One region of the Ensifer sp. CCNWLY38 genome, then DNA from elsewhere that is predicted to be linked to it. Evidence: riboswitches for the same ligand, from Rfam matches in the RefSeq annotation. Region 1 holds a riboswitch; the other holds the start of a gene.
What was found. A riboswitch is a leader RNA that binds a small molecule or an ion and turns the genes downstream of it on or off. The one in region 1 is predicted to bind thiamine pyrophosphate.
Positions count from the first base shown of each region.

Region 2: another riboswitch for thiamine pyrophosphate. It lies ahead of thiB (thiamine ABC transporter substrate binding subunit); the one in region 1 lies ahead of thiO (glycine oxidase ThiO).

Region 1 covers NZ_JBBBBO010000003.1:231,262-238,258, forward strand. The annotation lists gene V7S54_RS08135 (amidohydrolase family protein) at 1-138, shown strand, start outside; gene V7S54_RS08140 (thiamine phosphate synthase) at 180-785, opposite strand; gene V7S54_RS08145 (thiazole synthase) at 782-1,555, opposite strand; gene thiS (sulfur carrier protein ThiS) at 1,559-1,756, opposite strand; gene thiO (glycine oxidase ThiO) at 1,753-2,724, opposite strand; gene V7S54_RS08160 (hypothetical protein) at 2,782-2,919, shown strand; TPP riboswitch at 2,885-3,005, opposite strand; gene bioB (biotin synthase BioB) at 3,408-4,424, shown strand; gene V7S54_RS08170 (8-amino-7-oxononanoate synthase) at 4,421-5,566, shown strand; gene bioD (dethiobiotin synthase) at 5,563-6,201, shown strand; gene V7S54_RS08180 (adenosylmethionine--8-amino-7-oxononanoate transaminase) at 6,198-6,997, shown strand, end outside.
Region 2 covers NZ_JBBBBO010000005.1:193,789-200,785, forward strand. The annotation lists gene V7S54_RS12920 (M48 family metalloprotease) at 1-637, opposite strand, end outside; gene thiQ (thiamine ABC transporter ATP-binding protein) at 941-1,660, opposite strand; gene thiP (thiamine/thiamine pyrophosphate ABC transporter permease ThiP) at 1,657-3,261, opposite strand; gene thiB (thiamine ABC transporter substrate binding subunit) at 3,293-4,321, opposite strand; TPP riboswitch at 4,371-4,489, opposite strand; gene V7S54_RS12940 (GNAT family N-acetyltransferase) at 4,635-5,120, shown strand; gene V7S54_RS12945 (thiamine diphosphokinase) at 5,205-5,855, shown strand; gene V7S54_RS12950 (ABC-F family ATP-binding cassette domain-containing protein) at 5,859-6,997, shown strand, end outside.

The sequences.
Region 1 (6,997 bases):
CAGCAGAATATCCTCTGGAGGAACGCTTCCCGCTTTCTCGGTCTCGACCGGCCGGGCAAAACGCGCGACCGGCTTACCGCCTATTGCGACAAGCACGGCCTGGGTTCGGCCTGGCTTTCCGGACTGGCGATTGCCTGAGGCAGAGCCGCGCCGTCAGGTGATCCTGCTGTTTTCCTGGATCAGCGCCACGGCGCGGTGCGTGCAATCCACTCCCGCGTCCGCCCCTCGGGATCGGCATTCAGCGTGATATCGGTGACGACCGCGGCGCTGTCGGCGCCATGCTCGAAGACGCCGGCAATCCGGTCGATATTGAGGCCGCCGATCGCAACGAGCGGCAGCGGCGTGACGCGCTCCCGCCAGGCGGAGAGGCGCGGCAGCCCCTGCGGATCCCATTTCATCTGCTTGAGGATCGTCGGATAGATCGGTCCGAGCGCGACATAGTCAGGTTTGGCGGCAAGCGCCGTCACCAACTCCCTCTCGTCGTGGGTGCTGAGGCCGAGCTTCACGCCGGAAGAGCGGATTGCGGCAAGATCCGCATCCGCGAGATCCTCCTGGCCGAGATGGACGAAATCGCAGCCCTCGTCGATCGCGAGGCGCCAGTAGTCGTTGACGACGAGCTGGCACCCATGATGGTCACAGATCGCCTTGGCCGCGCGGATCTCGTCGCGAAGCTCCGTTTCCGGACGATCCTTGACGCGAAGCTGCACCAGTTTCACGCCGAGCGGCACCAGCCGCTCGATCCATTGGGCGCTATCGACGATGAGGTAGAAGGGGTCGAGTTTCACGCGAACACCGCCTTTCCGATGACGGGCGTGGAGGGAACGGCAAAATCGCGTGGTTCGAGCATGCCCGCCTCGAAGGCATCGCGTCCGGCGTCGATTGCCCGGGCGAAGGCCGAGGCCATCAGGGCCGGTTTCGTTGCCCCGGCCACGGCGGTGTTGAGCAGAACCGCGTCGAAGCCGAGTTCCATCACCGTGGTTGCGTGTGAGGGTCGGCCGATGCCGGCATCGACGATCAGCGGCATGTCCGGAAAATGGGCCCGCATGGCTCGCAGCGCCGGGATGTTCTGCGGCCCCATGGCGCTGCCGATCGGCGCGCACCAGGGCATCAGCACCCTACATCCGGCCTCGACGAGGCGTTCGCCGACCACCAAGTCGTCGGTCGTGTAGGGGAAGACCTCGAAGCCTTCGGCGCAGAGGATGCGTGCTGCCTCGACCAGCCCGAAGACGTCGGGCTGAAGCGTGTCCTGATGGCCGATGACTTCGAGCTTGATCCAGTTGGTGCCGAAGACCTCGCGTGCCATCTTGGCAGTCAGCACCGCCTCCGACACCGAGTGGCAGCCGGCCGTGTTTGGCAGCACATGTACGCCGAGCGACCGGATCAGTTCGAAGAAGGCGCCGCCCTGGCGGCCGCCGGCGGTTTCGCGACGCAGCGAAACCGTGACGATCTCGGTCGCCGACGAACGAACCGCGTCTTCGAGCGCGGCAGGCGAGGGGTAGCGGGCGGTGCCCAGAAGCAGGCGGGAACGCAGTTCCTGTCCATAAAGCGTCAGCATGTCTCAGCCTCCTTTCATCGGCGAGAGAATTTCGATCCGGTCGCGATCACTGAGGGAATGGGCCGAACGGTCGGCTCGGTGCACCAGCTCGCCGTTGACGGCGGTGGCAAGCCAGTCCCCTTCGAAGTCGAGTGCGGCCAGGAGTTCGGCAAGGGTCGTGACTGTGAGGTCGTGATCCTCGCCGTTGACGGTCAATTTCATGCGGCGTCTCCCTTCAGGTTCCGGGCAAGGGCAAGATCCGCCGCTTCCTCGGCCAAGGCCGGTGAAAGCAGGAAGCCGTGGCGGTAGAGCCCGTTGAGCGTGATGGTGGTTCCGGCACGCGTGACGCGCGGCAGATTGTCGGCAAAGGCCGGCCGGACGCCGGTGCCGGTTTCGAGAAGGCGCGCCTCGCCGAAGGCGGGGTGAAGCGCATAGGCTGCGTTCAGCAACTCCATCAGCGAGCGGGCGGTGATCGGACCGCCGTCGTCGGTTTCGATCATGGTCGCCCCGCACATGAAGAGGCCATCGCCGCGCGGCACGATGTAGAGCGGGATACGCGGATGGATCAGGCGGACTGGCCGCGACAATTCCACTTCGCCGGTCTGCAGATAGAGCATCTCGCCGCGCACGCCGCGCAGGCCGGCGATGGCGCCGATGCGCGAAGCGCCGCTGCAGTCGGCAATCAGATCGCTGTCGCTGTTACTATCCACCTCGCCGATGAAGGCGACGCCGTGCTCGACGAGCTTTTGCCGCAGCAGGACTAGCGCTCGACGAGGGTCGAGATGCGCCTCGCCCGGGAAGAACAGCGCCTCTCGGAAGCGTCCGGCAAGCGCCGGCTCGATCCTTGCGATCGCTTTTTCGTCGAGCCATTCGAAGCCGGTCGTGCGCGAAGCGAAGCGTTTGAGTTCACCGGCGTCTCGCGGCGGAGCGACGACGAGGGTGCCGTTGCGCGACACTTCGCCCGGAAGCGCGCGGTCCCACCAGTCGATGGCGTCGATGCCGCGCGTCAGCACCGTTTCCTCGGCGCTCTCGCGTTCACACCAGGGCGCCAGCATGCCGCCGGCAAACCACGAGGCCGCCCCGCCGAAGTCCGGCTGCCGCTCGGCAACGGCCACCTCGACGCCGCGGGCGATCAGCTCATGCGCCAAGGTCAGCCCGACGACGCCGGCACCTTTGATCAGGGCGCGCATGGTCAATGCGCCCAGCTGCGGCGAGCCGAACGTCGGTCTGAAGGAAGCAGAATCGCGATGAAGATACGCATTGCCGAGGCTCCATTGTTGGAGACCCAGCTCGGACCGGAAGAGAGGGAAGGACGCCTTGCCGAGATCTGCTCGCGCGAACGCGAATGCGGCAGCGATGTCTGCACCGTCCCTACGCCAGTATGAACTGGATCAGGTTCAACGGGTCACTGCGCCGCGGAAACCGCCTAGCAGAATCTCAGCCCCTTGTCGGGACACCCCTGGTGAATGCTTCAAACTGAGCGGCTGGATCGGATTTTGTCAAGGGCTGCCGGTGTGTACCTCGTGCGCAAAAAATTATCTATAAAAAGTGGAAGGACGTGTGTTCTTGAGGCTCGGTGGTGTCGGTAGCGGGCATTGGTCGAGAGATCGACGGCTAGTGCAAGGCGCAAGGTCCCGAAAATCCGGGCATCTGGCCGTTGCTGTTATCGCCATCAGCTGATGCCGCCGCGGCGGAAAGTCGCGGTATTTGCCCTTCTGACCGCAGCCGTCGAGGCGCACATAAGCACGCGATGGTTGATTAATTAGCGTACGCTCTCCTTTTAGGTGGTTGCTTGATGCGGTGTCCGTGAAAATTATAGATAATAATGGATTCTATCTATTTTGCTTTGCCGCAAACAGGGAAGTGAACGAACATGCTGGACACAAACAGTTCGACCGAGCCGACCTCGGGAGCCGCCAAGCCCGCCAAAACCGCCTGGAGTCTGGCCGACGCGCAAGAAATCTATAACTTGCCGTTCAACGACCTTCTGTTTCGTGCCCAGTCCGTTCACCGCGCCCAGTTCGACCCCAATGCCATCCAGATGAGCCGCCTGCTGTCGATCAAGACCGGCGGCTGCGCCGAAGACTGCGGCTATTGCAGCCAGTCGGCACATTACCCGACGGGGCTGAAAGCGTCGAAACTGATGGAAGTCGAGCGGGTGCTTGCGGAAGCACGGAAAGCGAGGGACGGCGGCGCGACGCGCTATTGCATGGGCGCCGCCTGGCGCAGCCCGAAGGAGCGCGACATGGAGGCGATCGTCGCCATGATCGGCGGTGTGCGGTCGCTCGGCATGGAGACCTGCATGACGCTTGGCATGCTGACGCCGGAACAATCCGGGCGGCTCGCAGATGCCGGGCTCGATTACTACAACCACAATGTCGATACGTCGGAGCGCTTCTACGGCGAGATCATCACCACCCGCAGTTTTGCCGACCGGCTGGAAACGTTGGCGAACGTCCGCGACGCGGGCATAAAGGTCTGCGCAGGCGGTATTCTCGGCATGGGCGAGACGGCTGACGATCGGATCTCGATGCTGGTGACGCTCGCCAATCTGCCGGTGCCCCCCGAAAGCGTGCCGATCAACATGCTGATTCCGATTCCGGGCTCGAAGCTTGCCGATGCGGCGCCGGTCGATCCGATCGATTTCGTTCGCACCATCGCGCTGGCGCGCATCCTGATGCCACAGTCGCATGTCCGCCTTTCGGCCGGCCGCACCGATATGAGCGACGAGATGCAGGCGCTCTGTTTCTTCGCCGGCGCCAATTCTATCTTCGTCGGCGAGACGCTGCTGACGGCCGACAACCCCGGCGAGGACTACGATGCGGCCCTCTTCCGCCGCCTCGGGCTGAAGCCGATGGCGCTTACGGCAGAACCGGAAGCGGCCGAATGACCGCGGGCCTCTTCGCTCGCCAGGAGAAGACGCTTCATGGCCTCGAGCGCAAGGGGCGTCGGCGCGAGCTCGTCGCCGGGGACGGCATCGACTTCACCTCGAACGACTATCTTGGCCTCGCCGGATCGCCGCGCCTGAAGGCTGCAATTGTCGCAGCGATCGAGCGCGGCGTGCCGGTCGGGGCCGGCGGTTCGCGGCTGTTGCGCGGCAACCATGCGGAACATGAGGCGCTGGAGGCGGAGGCGGCCACCTTCTTTGGCGCGGAGCGAACGCTGTTCTTCGGTAGCGGCTATGCGGCCAATGCCGCCTTGTTTTCGACGCTGCCGCAGCGCGACGACATCATCGTCCACGATGCCCTGATCCATGCGAGTGCCCATGAGGGTATCGCCGCAAGCAGGGCCGGCGCGGTCGCGGTCAAGCACAACGACGTCGACGCCTTCGCCGATGCGATCGGCACGTGGCGCAAGCACGGCGGCATGGGACATCCCTGGATTGCCGTCGAAAGCCTCTATTCGATGGACGGCGACCGGGCGCCGCTTGCGGATCTCGCCGCGATTGCGGCGCGGCATGATGGTTTTCTGGTGGTCGACGAAGCGCATGCGACCGGCGTCTTCGGGCCCGACGGCCGCGGTCTGGCCGCGGAATTGGAAGGCCGACGGAATCTCGTCGTTCTCCACACCTGCGGCAAGGCGCTCGGCGTCTCCGGTGCTCTGATCAGCGCAAATGCGGTGCTCTGCGACTACCTCGTCAACCGTGCTCGCAACTTCATCTATGCGACTGCGCCTTCGCCGCTCATTGCCGCTGCCGTCCGCGAGGCTCTTGTGACACTCGTGGATGAGCCTCGGCGGCGGGCGGAGTTCGATGATCTCAGGACCTGCGCCAATCGCGTGTTCACCGAAACCCTCGGCACCGAAGGCAGCGGCTCGCAGATCCTTCCAGTCCCGGTCGGCGACAACGGTCGTGCCGTGCGGATTGCCGCGCGAATGCGCGCCGAAGGTTTCGATATTAGGGCGATCCGTCCACCGACCGTTCCCGAGGGGACCGCGCGGCTTCGGATCGCGATCACGTTGAACGTCGATCGCCCGATGATCGCGAACATGCTGGAGCGCCTGAAGGTCGCAATGGCGGAGGAGCGGTCATGATGCCCCGTTTCGTCGTCACCGGCACCGACACCGGCATCGGCAAGACGATATTCTGCGCAGCGCTGACAGACGCGCTTTGCGGTTGCTACTGGAAGCCGGTGCAGTCGGGGCTCGATGAAGAGACCGACAGCGAGGCTGTAGCGCGGCTCGGTCGGATCCCGCCCGAGCGCATCCTGCCTGAGACCTATCGGCTGCGAACACCGGCTTCGCCACACCTGTCGGCGCGGATCGATGGTGTGTCGATCGTGCCTGAACATCTCTTGCCGCCCAAGGTCGATCGCCCGCTCGTCATCGAGGGGGCAGGCGGGCTCCTGGTGCCTCTCACCGAGCGGAGCGTCTTTGCCGATGTATTCGCGCGCTGGCAAATCCCGGTCATTCTCTGTGCTCGCACCGGGCTCGGCACGATCAATCACACGCTGTTGTCGCTCGAGGCGCTCCGGCGCCGTGCGATCCCGGTCCTGGGTGTCGTCTTCATCGGCGACGAGCAGGCGGACAGCGAAGCGATCATCGCGGAACTTGGGGAGGTTCGACGGCTTGGGCGGCTACCGCGGCTCGACCCGTTGACGCCGGAACGGCTGCGGCAGGCGTTTCGCGAAAATTTCGACATCGACGATTTGCTGGAGGTGCCGGCATGAGAAACTCCACCGTCTGGTATCCCTTCACCCAGCATGCACTGGAGCCGGCGATGCGACGTGTCGTCCGGACCGAGGGCGCCTATCTCATCGACGAAAACGGGGCGGCGATCCTCGATGCGATCTCGTCCTGGTGGGTCATCACCCATGGCCACCGGCATCCCGCCATCATGGAAGCGATCCGCGCAGCCTCGCAAACCTACGACCAACTGATCTTCGCCGAATATACGCATGCGCCGGCGGAGGACCTGGCGAGCGGGTTGATCGAGATCGCGCCCTCCGGGCTCGCCCATGTGTTCTATTCCGACAGCGGCTCGACCGCGGTCGAAGTCGCGCTGAAGATGGCACTTGGTTTCTTCCACAATCTCGGCCGGCCGCGAAATCGCATCTGTGTGCTCGAACATGGCTATCATGGCGACACGATCGGCACGATGTCGGCGGGGGAAAGGGGCGTCTTCAATACGCCTTACGCGTCGTTGCTCTTCGCCGTCGATCGGCTACCGTTTCCGGAGCCGGGTCGCGAACAGGAGACTCTCGATTCATTCGAGGCGGCCTGTGCCACCGGCGAGGTTGCGGCCCTGTTAATCGAACCACTGCTCCTCGGTGCAGGCGGCATGAAGACCTACCCGGCTTCCGTGCTTGCCGAGTTGAAACGGATTGCCGAACGGCATGGCAGCCTGTTGATCGCCGACGAGGTGATGACCGGATGGGGAAGGACGGGCAGGCTGTTTGCCTGCGAGCAGGCTGGCATCACGCCCGATATTCTTTGCACCTCGAAGGGGCTAACCGGTGGCGCGCT
Region 2 (6,997 bases), on a different contig from region 1:
CGGCCTGGAGCTCCTGGTTGCGCGAGAAGGCCGCAAGGCGCAGCTTGCCGCGGGCGAGCGCCTGCTTGCCGGCGAGATCGGACGACAGCACCTCGGAAACCACGCGGCTGGCGATGACTTCCGCTTCCTCGCGTTGCTGACGTTCGATGCCGTGGTTGGCGGTGACGTGCGCCATTTCGTGCGAGAGCACGGCGGCGACTTCGGAGGCATCATTGGCAAGCGCCAGCAGGCCGCGGGTGACATAGAGATAGCCGCCCGGCAGTGCAAAGGCGTTGATCGCCGGCGAATTCAGAATGGTGATGCGGTAGGACTGCTGCGGGTTCTCCGAGACGGCGGTCAGCGCTCCGGCGATGCGGGCGACCAGCCGTTCGGTCTTGGCGTCCTTGTATTCGCCGCCGTAGCTTGCAACGATGCGCGGATGTTCGCGTGCGCCCATCTTGGCGCGCGGATCGTTCTTCTGGACCTCGTCGACAATCTGCGGATTGGACGAGGGCGAAACTGTCGGCTCGTAGGATTGTTCGATCACCGACTGGCATGCGGAGAGAAGCGTGGTCGCGAGCAGCGCAACCACAACGCGTGCACGCAGCCGTCCGCGCTTCGGCGGGAACCGGTCGTGTGTGACTGTATGCCTCTCCATGCCTCAGCCCGTTTCCCGTCTGTCGCTCCACCCGCATGCAGCGGGGCTATGGAACGACAGCGTTGAAAGTCCTACTTTTTCAGTCCGGCAGCGTTGCTCCGCCGCGACTGTTCAGCCCTGGTCTTGCTGTATCTGATTTCAGCGCCACCTGCCTAGTTTGTCTCGGTAGAAATAGTTGCCCCGTGGTATCACGGCAACGGATGCGCGAATATTCGCGCGCCCGGCCAGATATTTCGCGCGTCGCATGGCGTCGCGGTCAAATTGTGGCAATCGGCTGAGGGCGAGGAGAAACCGGCCCCACCTTCACGCGTTGCCAAGAAAGCGGTCGATTGCCGCATTGTCGCGCCGCTCCAGGAAGCGGTCGAGTGTATCGTGTGCAATGATACGCCCCTGGTCGAGAAAAAGCACGCTATCGGCCAGCGCCTTCACGTCTTCGGGATGGTGCGTGATCATCAGAATGGTGTTGCCTTCTTCCGCGTGCAACTCGCCAAGAAGCGTGCGCATGCCGGCGCGCATGCCGGGGTCGAGGGCGGCAAAAGGTTCATCCAGCAAGAGCAGGGGGCGGTGCCGCACAAGTGCGCGGGCGAGCGCGACCCGCTGGCGTTCGCCGCCGGAAAGCGTGGGCGGCAGCCTTCGTCCGAAGCCTTCAAGCCCAACCCGGTGAAGCGCGTCCTCGATCTTCTTCCGATCTTCGTCTATCAGGCGAAGTGCCGGGTCTATGCCGAGGCCGACATTGGTCGCGACATCTAGATGGGCGAAGAGATTGTTGTCCTGGAAGATCATCGAGACCGGGCGTTCCGAAGGTGCCTGGTTGGCAGCGTTCTGGCCGAGGACACGGATCTCGCCGTGGTCGGCATCTTCAAAGCCGGCGATGAGGTGAAAGAGCGTCGACTTGCCGGAACCGGAGGCGCCGGCAACGGCGACGATGCCGCCGGCAGCGATCGTGCAATCGAAGTGCAGCGCGGTCGTTTCGAAACGAACCTCGACATTGCGCAGTTCTATGGCCGCGGTGGGCTCAGTCATGCTTTGCGTCCTTCTCGCCGGCGGACGTCTTCCGCCGTGCCGAGGATGGTGAAGATCAGGCAGAGAAGCCCGAGGAAGAGGGCGAGGCCGGCAGCATCGGCGGTGCGGTAGCTGCCCATGCGGCTATAGAGCAGCCAGGGAAGCGTCACCATGTCCTGCGAGCCGAAGAGGGCGACGGCGCCGAGGTCGCCGAGCGACAGCGCCATGGCGAAGGAGAGCGCCATCAGCAGCGGCCTTCGGAGGGCGGGAAGGTCGATCCATCGCAGGCGATGAAAGCCACGGATGCCGAGGCTCGCTGTCAGCCGTTCGGAACGCGCCGCATGCGTCGCCATGGCCGGCGCCAGGATACGGTGGACAAAGGGGAGCGCCATCAGGGCGTTGATCGCGACGATGATGACAGGCGCAAAGCGCGCGACATCGCCGAAGGGGCGAAGGAGCAGGAACCAGCCGGCGCCGAGCACGACAGGCGGCACCAGCAGGATCAGCGAGGTACTGGCGCCGATCGCACCGGCAAGGCCGTGTGCCAGCGCGCCCGCATGGCGTGGCGCGGTGACCGTCGCTGCGGCGCGGATCATCATGGCCGCCATGGCGACGGAGGCGAGTGCCGAGGCGAGCGCGATCGCCGCACTCGTCATCAGCGCCCGGTGCACGTTCGGATCGCGCGCGAGCTTCAGAAGATCGGCCTGCAGGCCGGAGACGACCACCGCAATCAGCGGGGCGATGAGAAAGAGCAATGCCAGGATGATCCAGGCGCCATCGTTGAACCGCGCCGCTGTCGTTGCGCCATCGAAGCGCCTAACCGTGCGGCCGCCGGTCATGCCCTCTTCCGGCTCCGTTGCCAGTCGTCTGAGGATGAGAAGCAGGATACCGGTCATGGCGATCTGCAGGCCGGACAGCGCGATGGCGCGTGGCGGATCGAAATCGAAGCGCAGCGCCTGATAGATCGCGACCTCGATGGTGCTGGCAGCGGGCCCGCCGCCAAGCGTCAGCACGAGCGTGAAGCTGGTGGCGCAGAGCATGAAGACGAGGCCGGCCGCGCCCGGCAGCAGGCCGCGCAGGACAGGCCATTCGATGAAGCGGAAGAGCGCTCGGGAGGGCATGCCGAGATTGGCAGCGCTGCGCCAGTATTCGGCCGGAATGCGCTCGAGGCCGGCCAGGAACAGGCGCGCCGCGAGCGGCATGTTGAAGAAGACATGGGCAAGAAGGATGCCGAACAGGCCATAGATGCTGATCGATTGCTCGAGGCCGAGCCAGCGCAGGCCGGAATTGAGGAAGCCCTGGCGTCCCCAGATCTCGATCAGCCCGAGTGCGCCGACGAGAACGGGCAGGCCGAGCGGCAGCGCCATCAGCCGCAACAGCCAGATCCGGCCGAAAAACTGCGGCCGCCGCGCCAGCGCCCGTGCCACCGGTATCGCGAATAGCACGGACAGCAGAGTGGAAAGGCTAGCCTGCAGCAGCGTGAAGCGGGTGACGCGCCAGATATAGGCATCGAACAGGGTGCCTTCGTCGGTGCCGCCGGTCTGGGCGAGCAAGGCAGCGATCGCCAGGCCGACGAAGAGCAGGAAGGCGCCGAGGCAAAATGCCCCGGCGACAACAGTCATGCGGTTTTCGCGAAGTGCGAACAATCCGGCCTCAGTTCTTGCTCATGGCAGCAAGCCACTCGTCGATCCAGGCCTTGCGGTTCTTCGCGACCTCTTCCGATGGCAGCAGGAAGGTCTTCTCCGGGTTGACCAGCTTGTTGAAGGCGTCCGGCAGCGGCTCCTTAGTCGCTGCGACCGGCATCATCCAGTTGGTCGTCGGGATGATCGACTGGAACTCCGGCCCGGTCATGAAGGCGAGAAACTGTTTTGCCAGTTCTGGCTCCTTGGCATTTTTGGTCATGCCGGCGACCTCGATCTGGATGTAGTGACCTTCCGAGAAGGTGGCCGCCTGGTAGCGCTCGGTGTTCTCAGCGACCATGTGGTAGGCGGGCGAGGTGGTGTAGGAGAGCACCATCGGCGCTTCGCCCTTGGTGAAGAGGCCGTAGGCTTCCGACCAGCCGGGGGTGACCGTGAGAACCCGATCCTTGAGCTTTGCCCAGGCGGCGCCCGCCTCGTCACCGTAGACCGCCTTGACCCAGAGCAGCAGACCAAGGCCCGGCGTCGAGGTGCGCGGATCCTCGATGACGATCTTCTGCGACGCGTCGCCTTCGACCAGGTCCTTGAGGCTCTTCGGCGGTGTCTTCAGGGTCTCGGTGTCATAGACGACGGCGAAATGGCCGTAGTCGTAGGGCAGGAAAGTGTCATCGGAGAAACCGCCCGGAACCTTCAGATCCTTGGCTTCGATGCCATGCTGCGCGAAGAAGCCGGTCGCCTTGGCTTCCGCCACGAGGTTGGTGTCGAGGCCGAGCACGATGTCGGCCTTCGAAGCTTGCCCTTCGAGCTTCAGACGGGTCAAGAGCTCAACGCCGTCGGCGACGCCGACATAGTTGACCTTGCACTCGCAGGTCTTTTCGAAGGCTTCCGCGACCTTGGCGCCCGGACCCCATTCGGTGATGAAGCTTTCGTAGGTGTAGACCGTCAGCGTCTTGTCGGCAGCAGCAGCGCCACTGGCGAAGGCAAGGCTTGCCGCTGCGCTGAGCGCTAGCCGGCTAAGTATTTTGAGCTGTGAAGAATTGGACATGCGAAGCACCTCTCCCAAAGTTCGTTGTTGCACGGGAAAAGGGCGTATCGGTGCGATCGCGTCTAATCCCTCCGCCGGTATGAGCCGGATCAGGTTCCGCGGGTTGGCGTTTTGACGCCTCTCAGCCTCCGGCCGCTTCGCGGTCGGGAGGCACCCCGTTAGAGCGGCAAGAGATTTACCGCTGCGTTGGCTCCATGGCAAGCGGTGTTTGGAATGGCCGATGCATGGGTCGAGCCCATTTTGCGCTGGGCGTTTCCGCCAAACGGTAACTGCGCTATGACACCATCACGCTTAGCCGCAAGGAGGAAACGCCATGCCAGATATGCTCGTTCGACTTTATGCCCTTCCGGCAGAGCCCCAGTCGCGGCTTGGTTCAGGCATCAGCATCCGTCGCGCCATGGCGCCGGAACGCCGTCTGGTGGTCTCCTGGATCGAAAAGACGTTTGGTGCCGGCTGGGCGGGCGAAGCGGAGGCTGCCTTCTCCTCGACCCCGACGCGCATGCACATCGCGGTGCATGACGAAAAGATCGTCGGCTTTTCCTGCCATGACGTCACGGCGCTCGGCTTCTTCGGCCCGACCGGCGTCGATGAAAGCATGCGCGGGCAAGGTATCGGCGAAGCGCTGCTGCTTGCGAGCCTGACGGCGATGCGCGACGCCGGCTATGGCTATGCGATCATCGGTGGCGTCGGCCCGGCGAAGTTCTACGAGCGCGTGGCAGGCGCGATCGAAATTCCCGATTCAACACCCGGGATCTATGCCGGCATGCTGTTCCCGGAACCGGTGCCGGAAGGGCACTGATGGCTACGGCAAATTGCTGCGATCGCAGCGGTTTGCGGTTTTCTTCGTTTTCCTTCCGCGATCCTTTGCGCTATGGGCATTGCCATGGCTCGATCGACCTTCACCATTTTGCTTGGCGGCGCCCTCTCGGTGACCAGCCGGCTGTCAGAGCAGCTCAGCGGCAGCCGCTTCGTTGCCGCTGACGGCGGCATGCGCCATGCGCGCCTGCTCGGCGTCGTGCCGGATGTCTGGGTCGGCGATTTCGATTCGACCGAAGACGCCCTGCTGTCCGACTTCGCCTCGGTTCCACGCGAGCCCTATCCGGCGGCAAAGGCTGCGACGGATGGCGAGATTGCGGTGGAAGCCGCGCTATCTCGCGGGGCCGACCGGCTGATCTTTGCCGGCGCGCTTGGCGGCAGCCGCAGCGACCATGCCTTCCTGCACCTGCTGCAGGCAGCAGCGCTTGCCGAGCGCGGGCTTTCGGTGGTGATGACATCTGGCGAGGAAGAAGCCTACCCGCTGCTGGCCGGTGCGCTCGATCTCGACCTGCCGAAAGGTTGCCTCTTTTCGGTGCTGGGATTGACCGAGCTGACCGGCCTTTCGATCGTCAATGCGCGCTATCCGCTTGATGATTTCACCCTGCCGTTCGGATCGTCCCGAACCGTTTCCAACGTTGCGGAGGGTCCCCTTCGCTTCAGCCTCAAGAGCGGACGCGCCATCGTGCTTGCCCGCCCCTATGATCTTTCCGGAGCCTGAGCCTTGGCGCCTCCCATTCTGAAACTCGACGATATCTTCTTGACCTTCGGCGGCGCGCCGCTGCTTGCCGGTGCCAACCTGCAAGTGGAGCCGGGCGACCGCATCTGCCTGGTCGGGCGCAATGGCTCGGGCAAGTCGACCTTGATGAAGATCGCCGCGGGTCTCGCGGAAGCGCAATCGGGCGAGGTGTTCCGCCATCCCTCCGCGACCATCCGCTATCTGCACCAGGCGCCGGATTTCGACGGCTACGACACGGTGCAGGCCTATGCCGAAGCCGGTCTCGGCCCGAGCGACGATCCCTATCGCGTCGCCTACCTGCTGCAGCATCTGGGCCTAACCGGCGAAGAAGACCCGACGCGCCTTTCGGGCGGTGAGGCGCGCCGCGCGGCATTGGCGCGCGTCATGGCGCCGGAACCTGACATCTTGCTGCTTGACGAACCGACCAACCATCTCGACCTGCCGACGATCGAATGGCTGGAAGATGAGCTTACCCGCAGCCGTTCGGCGCTGGTGCTGATCTCGCACGATCGGCGCTTCCTGGAGAAGGTGTCGACGGCGACCGTCTGGCTCGATCGCGGCCAGTCGCGCCGGCTCGATCGCGGCTTTGGCCATTTCGAAGCCTGGCGCGACGAGGTGCTGGAGGCCGAGGAACTGGAACAGCACAAGCTCGGCAAGGCGATCGAGCGCGAGGAGCACTGGCTGCGCTACGGCGTGACCGCGCGGCGTAAGCGCAACATGCGCCGCCTCGGCGAGTTGCAGACCATGCGGGCGGTCTATCGCGGCCACAAGGGGCCTCAAGGCACCGTGCAGGCAACGGCAGCTGACGCCAAGGAGTCCGGCAAGCTGGTGATCGAGGCCGAAAAGGTCAGCAAGGCCTATGGTGACCGCACCATCGTCGCGCCCTTCTCGATCCGCGTCCATCGCGGTGACCGCATCGGTCTGGTCGGCCCGAACGGTGCCGGCAAGACGACGCTCCTCAAGATGTTGACCGGTCAGATCGAGCCGGACGCTGGCACGGTCAAGCTCGGCACCAACCTCGAAATGGCGACGCTCGACCAGAAGCGCGAAGACCTCAACCTGGACGACACGCTGGCCCATTACCTGACCGACGGCCGCGGCGACAACCTGCTCGTCAACGGCGA